DNA from 4 places in the Metabacillus sp. KH_069 genome. Region 2 is predicted to be linked to each of the others. Evidence: riboswitches for the same ligand, from Rfam matches in the RefSeq annotation. Region 2 holds a riboswitch; each other region holds the start of a gene.

Region 1 (2,201 bases), 2.0 Mb from region 2:
TTCTCCAACCTTCATGGAATCAATCTCCGTGACTGGTATGACCTCACTCGTCGTAGAAGTAATAAACGCTTCATCAAGCGTTTTGAGGTCGTCTACTTTCAATCTCTCTTCCGCCAGCGTCAATCCGTTTTTTCTGCAAAGATCTGCAACTTTCATGCGAGTCACACCATTTAAAATCAAATGATTCGCAGGGTGTGTATAAATGGTCCCATTCTTTACACCGTAAAAATTAGACGAAGAACCCTCCGTTATATGCTCACCGCGATGAAGCAGAGCCTCGTATGCTGCATTTTCGTAAGCCTCCTGTTTGGCGAGAACATTCCCAAGCAAATTCAGGCTTTTGATATCACATCTCAGCCAGCGGATATCTTCAATAAGATACAGCTTAATGCCTTTTTCCTGCTCTTTTACAGGCTTTGAGCAAGGAATTGGATAGGCTACTATCTTAGGAGTAACGTCTTTTCCCGGAAAAAGATGCTTCCTTCCTGTTACCCCGCGTGTGATTTGCATATAAACAGCACCATCTTGCACCTGATTTTTATGGATGAGTTCATTCAGCATTCCTGTTAATTCTTCTGCTGAATGCTGAAGTACAATCTTAATCTCTTTTGCACTTCTGACAAATCGCTCCATGTGCTCTTTCATCGCAAAAAACGAGCCATTATATACTCTGATTACCTCGTACACGCCATCCCCAAATTGATATCCTCTATCTTCAAAATCAATGGATACTTCGTTTTTCTGCTTAAATTCACCGTTTAAAAGTATGTACATATGAAGGCTCCTTTGGTTAGATTGAAGGCTGTTTTCTGAAATAAATCGATTTTATTACATGTGATTGAATGAAAAACTTCCTCTCTCTATGTTATGATGAAACACGCTGGTCTGTAAAATGGTTTCATCTTTTTATTTGTTTTTTTACAGATTTCAGTTGAAATTTCTTTTCCTGTCCATTATGATGAAATTATCCACAAACACAAGATATTGATAAAAAATCAAAATCGCAATACTACATATTGAAAAACAACAGCAAGCAAAGGTGCCAATTTATTGGCTTAAAAGGGAATCCGGTGCAAATCCGGAACTGTCCCCGCAACTGTAAGTGTGACGAACTGGGAATACCACTGTACGAGATTGAAGTATGGGAAGGACTCAGCGCAGAATGATCACAAGTCAGGAGACCTGCCATTTGATTGCTATAGTTTCGAATTCTTCGGGGACTGAGGAGATGAAACGATGGTTAATAACAGGACTGCTTGTATCCTTTTATTCTATCGTTTGATCCGCTCATGATCCCATGAGCGGATTTTTTTTTAGGTATAAACATCACACAATCAAGAGCTGATTAAAGCCTTTGCGCTTTATTATTTTTTAGGAGGATGTCAAATGGCAACCAAAATGGCAACAATTATTTTTAATGAACTGACACTTGAAAAAGCCCCATTTTCAGAAAAACGGATAAGAGACTTCATAGATGAAATCGGACACGGCTTCAAAGAGCTTGACCTGGATGCTTACAGCACAAGAATTGTACAAAGCATCGAAGGCCGCAGTGAATATACAACATCCCAAATCTCCAATCTCCTTATTCTCGAAGGTCTCTCCAATATTAGTGAGCTTGAACCTCAATGGACTTACTTTTGTGCACGCATTTATCTAAGAAAGCTATATAAGGAAGCTGCGTTCAACCGCAATCAGCCAAATGGATATGATTCGTTTCTGAACTTACTTAAAACACTGACTGATAAGGGCATATACAGTCCGAATTTGCTGAACGCATATTCAGACGAAGAAATACAAAGCCTTTCATCAATCATTCAGCCGGAAAAAGACAAGCTGTTTACATACATTGGACTCCGCACCTTGTCGGACCGCTATTTAGCAAGAGATTTTGATAAAAAAACATTTGAACTGCCGCAGGAACGCTATCTTGTCATCGCCATGACGCTTATGGCCAATGAAAAAACAGAGCATCGCCTTCAGCTTGTCAAAGAAGCTTACTGGGCTCTCAGCAATCTGTATATGACCGTTGCTACACCGACATTATCAAATGCAGGGAAGCCTGTCGGCCAGCTGTCGAGCTGTTTTATAGATACAGTTGATGATAGTCTGCAAGGCATCTTTGACAGCAATACAGATATTGCAAATCTTTCAAAATCTGGCGGAGGCATCGGAGTTTATCTAGGAAAGATCCGCAGCCG
Region 2 (2,201 bases):
TATAACCAGTCTTATGTAAGGGGCGCAGTTGCTGTTCTTAGGGATATGACAGAAGAAAGAAGACTCGATAAGCTCCGTAAAGATTTTATTGCCAATGTCAGTCATGAGCTGAGAACGCCGATTGCCATGCTGCAGGGATACAGTGAAGCGATTGTCGATGACATTGCAAGCTCTGAGGAAGAGAAAAAAGAGATTGCTCAGGTCATCTATGATGAATCACTGCGCATGGGAAGACTTGTTAACGATTTGCTTGATCTTGCAAGAATGGAAGCAGGACACATCTCTCTTAATTTAGAGCGAATCTTGGTTCATGAGTTTATTGAGAAAATCAGCCGGAAATTCCAGGGACTTGCAAGAGACAAAAAAATTACGTTAACCTCCTCTTTTTCACTGGATGATCCTGAGTTTGTCCTTGATCCGGATAAGATTGAACAGGTTTTGACGAACCTTGTTGATAATGCGATCAGACATACCCAAGAAGGGGGATCTGTTGAAATTCATGTTCAAACCGTTGCAGGCGGCATGAAAATTGACGTAAAAGATACAGGAACGGGTATTGTAGAAGAGGATTTGCCTTTTGTCTTTGAACGTTTTTATAAAGCGGATAAAGCAAGAACAAGAGGTCGTTCGGGCACTGGACTTGGCCTTGCGATTGCAAAAAACATCGTTGATGCCCATGCAGGCACAATTAATGTTCACAGCAAGGTGAATGAAGGGACAGCGTTCAGCTTCTATTTGCCTCGAAAAAGCGATGTTTCTGATAGAACATGACGAAAATTCTTGTTTCATAAGAAACACCGAATGAAATTTCTGTTGAAGACCTCAGTCGTTTTATGTAAAATAAGACTGAATTAATAAAATCGTATACTTTGAGATATAGGTGCTTTACGCTTAATAGGGAATCAGGTGAAATGCCTGAACTGTCCCCGCAACTGTATTTGCCGACGAAACTTTGTCTAAACCACTGTATAATCAGATGGCTCTATTGCTGTTTATTATATGGGAAGGTTCGAGTGGAGGATGACGCAAAAGTCAGTAGACCTGCCGATATCTCTTACATTGTTTGTATTCTTCGGGGCTTGAGCATAGAAACGGCAGGATTTATGTTTCTTTGCATACAATCCCAATCTATTTATGCCGTTTTTAAGCCCATCTTAGGAGATGGGCTTTTTCGTATTTCTCAGGATAAAAAGATCAAGCTCCAGAGCCTGACTTCCGTGAAGTGTTTCATGATCCACTAAATAGATACATACAGAAGAAGGAGAGATTAGTTGTGAAAAAATTAATAAGTTTACTGTCCGTTTTCCTTTTAGCGCTGCTTGCAGCTTGCGGAAATACAGCGGAGGAACCGAAGAAAGAAGCTCCAAAATCTGAACAGGCTGCTGATGAAGCAGAAGAAATGAAAGCTGCTGTCACACTTACTAAAAATGAAATGGCAGAAAAAGTAGACTCTAAAGAATTGGCTTTTGAAGAAGGTCAGACACTGATGGATGCAATGAAAGCGAATTTCAAAGTAGAAGAATCTGGCGGCTTTATCAGCGGAATTGATGGAATCATGGCAAGCGATGCGGATAAAACTTACTGGCATTTAATTGTTAATGGAGAAGACGCAATGACGGGTGCTAATGAAATCGAGCTGAAAGATGGAGATAAAGTTGAGTTCGATTTAAGAAAATATGAGTAATCCTGGAGAGCGCTATGTCGACTAGAAGAATCAGTCTGCTTTCGCTGCTGATCGCACTATCAGTTGTTGGAAGAATGGCATTTCAATTTGTGCCGAATATTCAGCCAATGACTGCCATTATTCTCATCACTTCAATATTAATTGGCCCTGTAAATGGCATGATTGTAGCCGTTTTAGGGTGCTTCCTGAGCAATTTGCTGCTCGGGATGGGAACATGGACAATCTGGCAAATGCTCGCATGGGGCATTCTCGCATTGATATCAGGTCTTTTAGGCAAATATGTGAAATCAAATCGTCTTATCATCTTTACACCCATTTCTGTATTAGCAGGATACCTATTCGGGTTTGTTGTTTCACTGAATATGTTTGTCTTGACTGACCATGGATTCGCCTATTATCTTGCTGGTCTGCCTTTTGATACAGCACATGCAATCGGAAATGGCATTTTCTTTCTTTTGCTATACCCTATCATGAGAAAAACGTTTGAGTATTACTTGAATAAGAAGGATTATGGCGT
Region 3 (2,201 bases), 720 kb from region 2:
GAGAATCCTCCCCTGCTATTTCCAGGTCCGGCAAAAAGGGAACAACTCCAAGTACCGGAAGCCCTGTATATTCTTCAAACCAGTCCAGTCCCGGCTGAAGCAGAGATAGATCGCCTCTGAATTTATTGATGATCACCCCGATAATCCGGTTCCGATCCGCCTCGCTCAGCAGCTGCAGGGTCCCGACCAGGCTGGCAAAAACGCCTCCTTTGTCAATATCTCCGATTAAAATCACTGGAGCCTCTGCGATTGCTGCTACTCTCATGTTCACAAGCTCACGGTCATTTAAATTCACTTCTGCAGGAGAACCTGCCCCTTCGATCACAATGACTTCGTATTTGTTTGACAGCTTCATCAGCGAATCCTTGATCGCCTGAAGCCCTAAATGATAAAAATCCTCTCTATACTCGGTTGCCCTCATATTTGCATAGGGCTTCCCATGAAAAACCACCTGAGATTCCATGTCTTTTGATGGCTTGATCAAAATGGGATTCATATCAGTCGTGGCTTCTATTCGGGCAGCCTCCGCCTGAATTCCCTGAGCCCTTCCGATTTCCTTGCCATCACTCGTAATATAAGAATTCAGAGCCATATTTTGCGATTTAAACGGGGCTGTTTGATAGCCGTCCTGCCTGAAAATCCGGCAGAGTGCTGTGACGAGCATGCTTTTTCCTGCGTCAGAATGTGTCCCTTGAATCATGAGTTTTAATGCGTTTTGTTCTTCAATATTCAATTCCATAAATGGCATCTACACCTTCTTCGTAGTAGTGCTTTTCCACATTGATGACAGACACAAGATCCGCGATTTCTTTTATTTCTTCTTTTGCATCTCTTCCTGTCAGAACGATATGAACGTGGGTCGGGCGGTTTTGAATCGTATGTATAACATCCTCTATTGGCAGAACGTCATCAACCGGGAACTTCTGAATAGCTAGCGCATTATTGATTTCATCAAGAATGACAACATCATACTTGCCGCTTACTATCTTTTCTTTAGCTATACTCCAGGCTGATTTTAACGCTTTGCGGTGAACATCAGGTGTTTTTGTCCAAGTGAATCCGGCGCCAAGCTGATGGATCTCTGCACCGTTGAGTGTTTCAAGCACATTTTTTTCACCATAGGTTCTTTCGGGTGATTTTATAAATTGAAGGATGGAGACTTTCATTTCTCTTCCGATTGACCTGACAGCAAGACCGATGGCCGCTGTTGTTTTTCCTTTGCCGTTGCCCGTAAAAATGAGCACTCTTCCTTTTTGATCATTTCCTGTCATTCCCGCATCTCCTCTTTTTGTCTATAAACATAAAAAAGACCTTGAACTGAATAGGAAGTCAGTCAAGGCCTTTAATAAGCAAATTCTTACACACTAAGGGTACCTGACTTATTTTTCCCACCGAAAAACAAGCAATCAATCTTTAAAAGCAGGTCTCCTGGCTTCACGCTTCATTTTCTATTGAACCTTCCCAACTTAAAAAGTCAGTGGCATCTCAATGGAATCTGCGCTTACAGTAGCGGGGGCTGCACCGGATTTTAACCGGTTTCCCTATTATCCTGATTTCATCAGGCACTTTTAAAGAATCATATTTTTTTGTTCATTGTAATCTATAAAAATGGAAATGTCATCAAAATCTTTTTTCTGAAACGTCAGTCAGACTATTTCACGATGAGGGTTAAACCTTCAAGCTCCAGACGCGTCATAGTTTCCATTTGTGTTTTCTCGCCAAATGTAAGCTGGATTCGCTTTTTAAATAACGGGCCATCATACACAAAGGTATGATATTCTCCTGCCTCACCCATAGGACAGACAGGCTCGGACTTCATTTTTTCAATTAGCTGCTGATCAATTTCCTTGCCAAGCCATGTTTTATCAAGCACATCATCCTGAGTTCGGATGATGACTGCTTTGTATCCGCTATTTGCAAAAGCTTGAAGGGCGTGCGCTGCTTCCTTCTTCTCCATCCAGAGCGGATACAGTGCTTCTAACCCGGCAGAGTTCGCTGCATTCTCTCCCCAGCTGCGGTGTTCATCAAGATACAAATCTCCGAAAGCTGCACTTGTAAGATGATAGTTTTCCTTCAACTCTCTAAGTGAATCTATAAAACTTTGAGTATATCCTTTAAATGTGCATCTAATAAAATGCACAGGAATACCTAAGGCTTCACTTTGTTTTAGAATCGCTTCCAATTTCTCGCCATGTCCGAAC
Region 4 (2,201 bases), 570 kb from region 2:
CGGTCAACAGCTTCTAGGATTGTGTTGACAAGCTTTACAGTCTTTTGCAGACTTGCCTTCCACACATTCCGTCCATCAATGACACCTGCAGCGAGAACTTTATCCTTTGGGAATCCTGCGGTTTGCAGCTTTTGAAGGGATAGACCGCTGTCATATACGAAATCTAGTCCAATACCATCAACCGGAAGGCTGACTAGGTGATCGTATTGTTCAACACTTTCAAAATAAGTTTGTATCAGCAGCTTCGCATTTACTGTTTCTCTTTTGATTGTTCCATAAATTTCTTGAGCCTTTAAAAATAATGCATCATCTGCATCCGATGTCACGAACACCGGTTCATCAATCTGTATCCACTCAGCGCCTGCATCTGCAAGCTCCTGCAGGACCTGAACATATAAAGGAATTAACTTCTGAAGAACTTGGTCTTTATTTTCCCCTTTTGATAAAGCAACTAAGGTAAGCGGACCGACAAGAACAGGCTTGCCGTTTATGCCCAGCTCTTCTTTTGCTTCAAGATAAAGATGCAACGGCCGGTTTTTAGTCAGTCTTGGCTCTGCTTGACCCAGTTCAGGTACAAGATAATGATAATTCGTGTTAAACCATTTTGTCATTTCAGCCGCCACTTGATCTCTGCTGCCTCTTGCAATATCAAAATAGGTCTGAAGGGAGTTAGCATCCTGCTTCCGGAACCTCTCCGGCAGCAGGCCAAACAAAACTGCTGTATCCAAAATATGATCATAATAGCTGAAGTCACCAATCGGTATTAGATCAATTCCTTTTTCCTGCTGTTTCTGCAAATGAGACAGTCTGATCTGTTTCATCTGCTGTTTAAATTGCGGTTCCGTTATATCGCCTTTCCAAAACGATTCCAGCGTCTTTTTCCACTCTCTTTTTTCTCCGATTCTCGGATAACCTAAGTTTGAATTTTTAATGGTCATTGCTGTTCCCCCGTTTCTTATCATCTCTCAACTTTCTGTGCATGAAAAAAACTCTCTTGCATAAAGAGAGTTTGATGGACAAAGTTAACTTGAGTTGAGACACAAGACAGGTTTCAACATATCGCATCACCCTCCCTATTTCGCGTAGGCATGAAGTGCATACAATAGGCAGGTCTCCTGACTCAGGTTCATTGAATTCTATTCCCTTCCCATTTTTCATTTGAAAAACAGTGGGTCTTTATAAAATTCTCCCCATTACAGTGGCGCGACCGCGTCGGATTTTCACCGAGCTTCCCTTTTAAGCTAAGACAGAAAAATACTCTTGCCATTAGCACCTATCGCTTTTAAAAATATTAAATTTTTTAAATTAAGCAACAATTGTTTTTAAGCATAGCTGAAGTTTTGGTTTCATGCAAGTATTATATTAAGTCTGTGCAGCTATTCCAAGGACTTTCCATTTGGCAGCTTCATAAAATCCAAGCTGTTTATAAAGATTCCCCGCATCTGGATTGTTATAAAACAAATAAATGTCCATTTCTTCAGCTGCAAGCTCATGGCAAATGGCACGTATCATTTCTGAGGCATATCCTTTCCGCCGATGCGCGGGGGGCGTAGCTACACCAACTATAATGGCAGTGCGGCTGCTTTCAATAAATACGCCTGCTGTCGAAACCATTTTTCCATCTTCAGCCTTGTATAAAACTTTCAATTTTCCTGCTTCTATGTTTTGATAGTGATCATTCGCAAAGAAGTCTTCATTCGGTACAACCATTTTATATTCATCGACCTGCATGAACAAATCGTAAAGTTTTCGGCATTCTTCGAGACTGGTAATCACTTTTATATCCTCGCTTGGCTGTAAATCTTTGCTTCCTCCATACTTGAGCATGAAAGAATCACTCTCAAGATCCATTTGAAAGTGATGTTTAAACTCATCAATCAATTCTTTTTTCCCGACAATTTTGCGGATGCCAGTTTCCTGAATAATGGATGCAAATTCAGTTAATGGGAGATTGATAATAGGACTGTAGTAATAAATTTTTTCAGGATAGATCATTAAAAGGGCATTCAAATGCATATTCTGATAACTTCCGTAAACCATCATATGTTCTTCTGACAAGTCCTCGATAATCAATGCATTCAATTCGAAATCGGTCCGTAAAAATTCAGCTGCATGACCGTATTCTTTTTTATCTATTAATTTAATTTGCATTTGCTGATCGCTCATTTCTCTTCTCCTGACAAAAAAAATTTAAGTCTTTT

What was found. Region 2 has a riboswitch for cobalamin ahead of AC3ISE_RS14180 (DUF4430 domain-containing protein). Riboswitches for the same ligand answer to the same signal wherever they lie in the genome.
Region 1: it holds a riboswitch for cobalamin, as region 2 does, so the genes downstream of both, AC3ISE_RS04190 (ribonucleoside-diphosphate reductase subunit alpha) here and AC3ISE_RS14180 (DUF4430 domain-containing protein) in region 2, are expected to answer to the same signal.
Region 3: it holds a riboswitch for cobalamin, as region 2 does, so the genes downstream of both, AC3ISE_RS10500 (cob(I)yrinic acid a,c-diamide adenosyltransferase) here and AC3ISE_RS14180 (DUF4430 domain-containing protein) in region 2, are expected to answer to the same signal.
Region 4: it holds a riboswitch for cobalamin, as region 2 does, so the genes downstream of both, metE (5-methyltetrahydropteroyltriglutamate--homocysteine S-methyltransferase) here and AC3ISE_RS14180 (DUF4430 domain-containing protein) in region 2, are expected to answer to the same signal.

The regions. Positions count from the first base shown of each region.
Region 1 is NZ_CM174460.1:813,344-815,544, reverse strand. It holds gene dat (D-amino-acid transaminase) at 1-774, opposite strand, end outside; cobalamin riboswitch at 1,022-1,204, shown strand; gene AC3ISE_RS04190 (ribonucleoside-diphosphate reductase subunit alpha) at 1,387-2,201, shown strand, end outside.
Region 2 is NZ_CM174460.1:2,835,234-2,837,434, reverse strand. It holds gene AC3ISE_RS14185 (ATP-binding protein) at 1-771, shown strand, start outside; cobalamin riboswitch at 862-1,063, shown strand; gene AC3ISE_RS14180 (DUF4430 domain-containing protein) at 1,274-1,684, shown strand; gene AC3ISE_RS14175 (ECF transporter S component) at 1,699-2,201, shown strand, end outside.
Region 3 is NZ_CM174460.1:2,118,106-2,120,306, forward strand. It holds gene AC3ISE_RS10495 (cobyric acid synthase) at 1-739, opposite strand, end outside; gene AC3ISE_RS10500 (cob(I)yrinic acid a,c-diamide adenosyltransferase) at 723-1,271, opposite strand; cobalamin riboswitch at 1,402-1,585, opposite strand; gene AC3ISE_RS10505 (Dph6-related ATP pyrophosphatase) at 1,652-2,201, opposite strand, start outside.
Region 4 is NZ_CM174460.1:2,269,853-2,272,053, forward strand. It holds gene metE (5-methyltetrahydropteroyltriglutamate--homocysteine S-methyltransferase) at 1-938, opposite strand, end outside; cobalamin riboswitch at 1,089-1,292, opposite strand; gene AC3ISE_RS11260 (GNAT family N-acetyltransferase) at 1,363-2,166, opposite strand.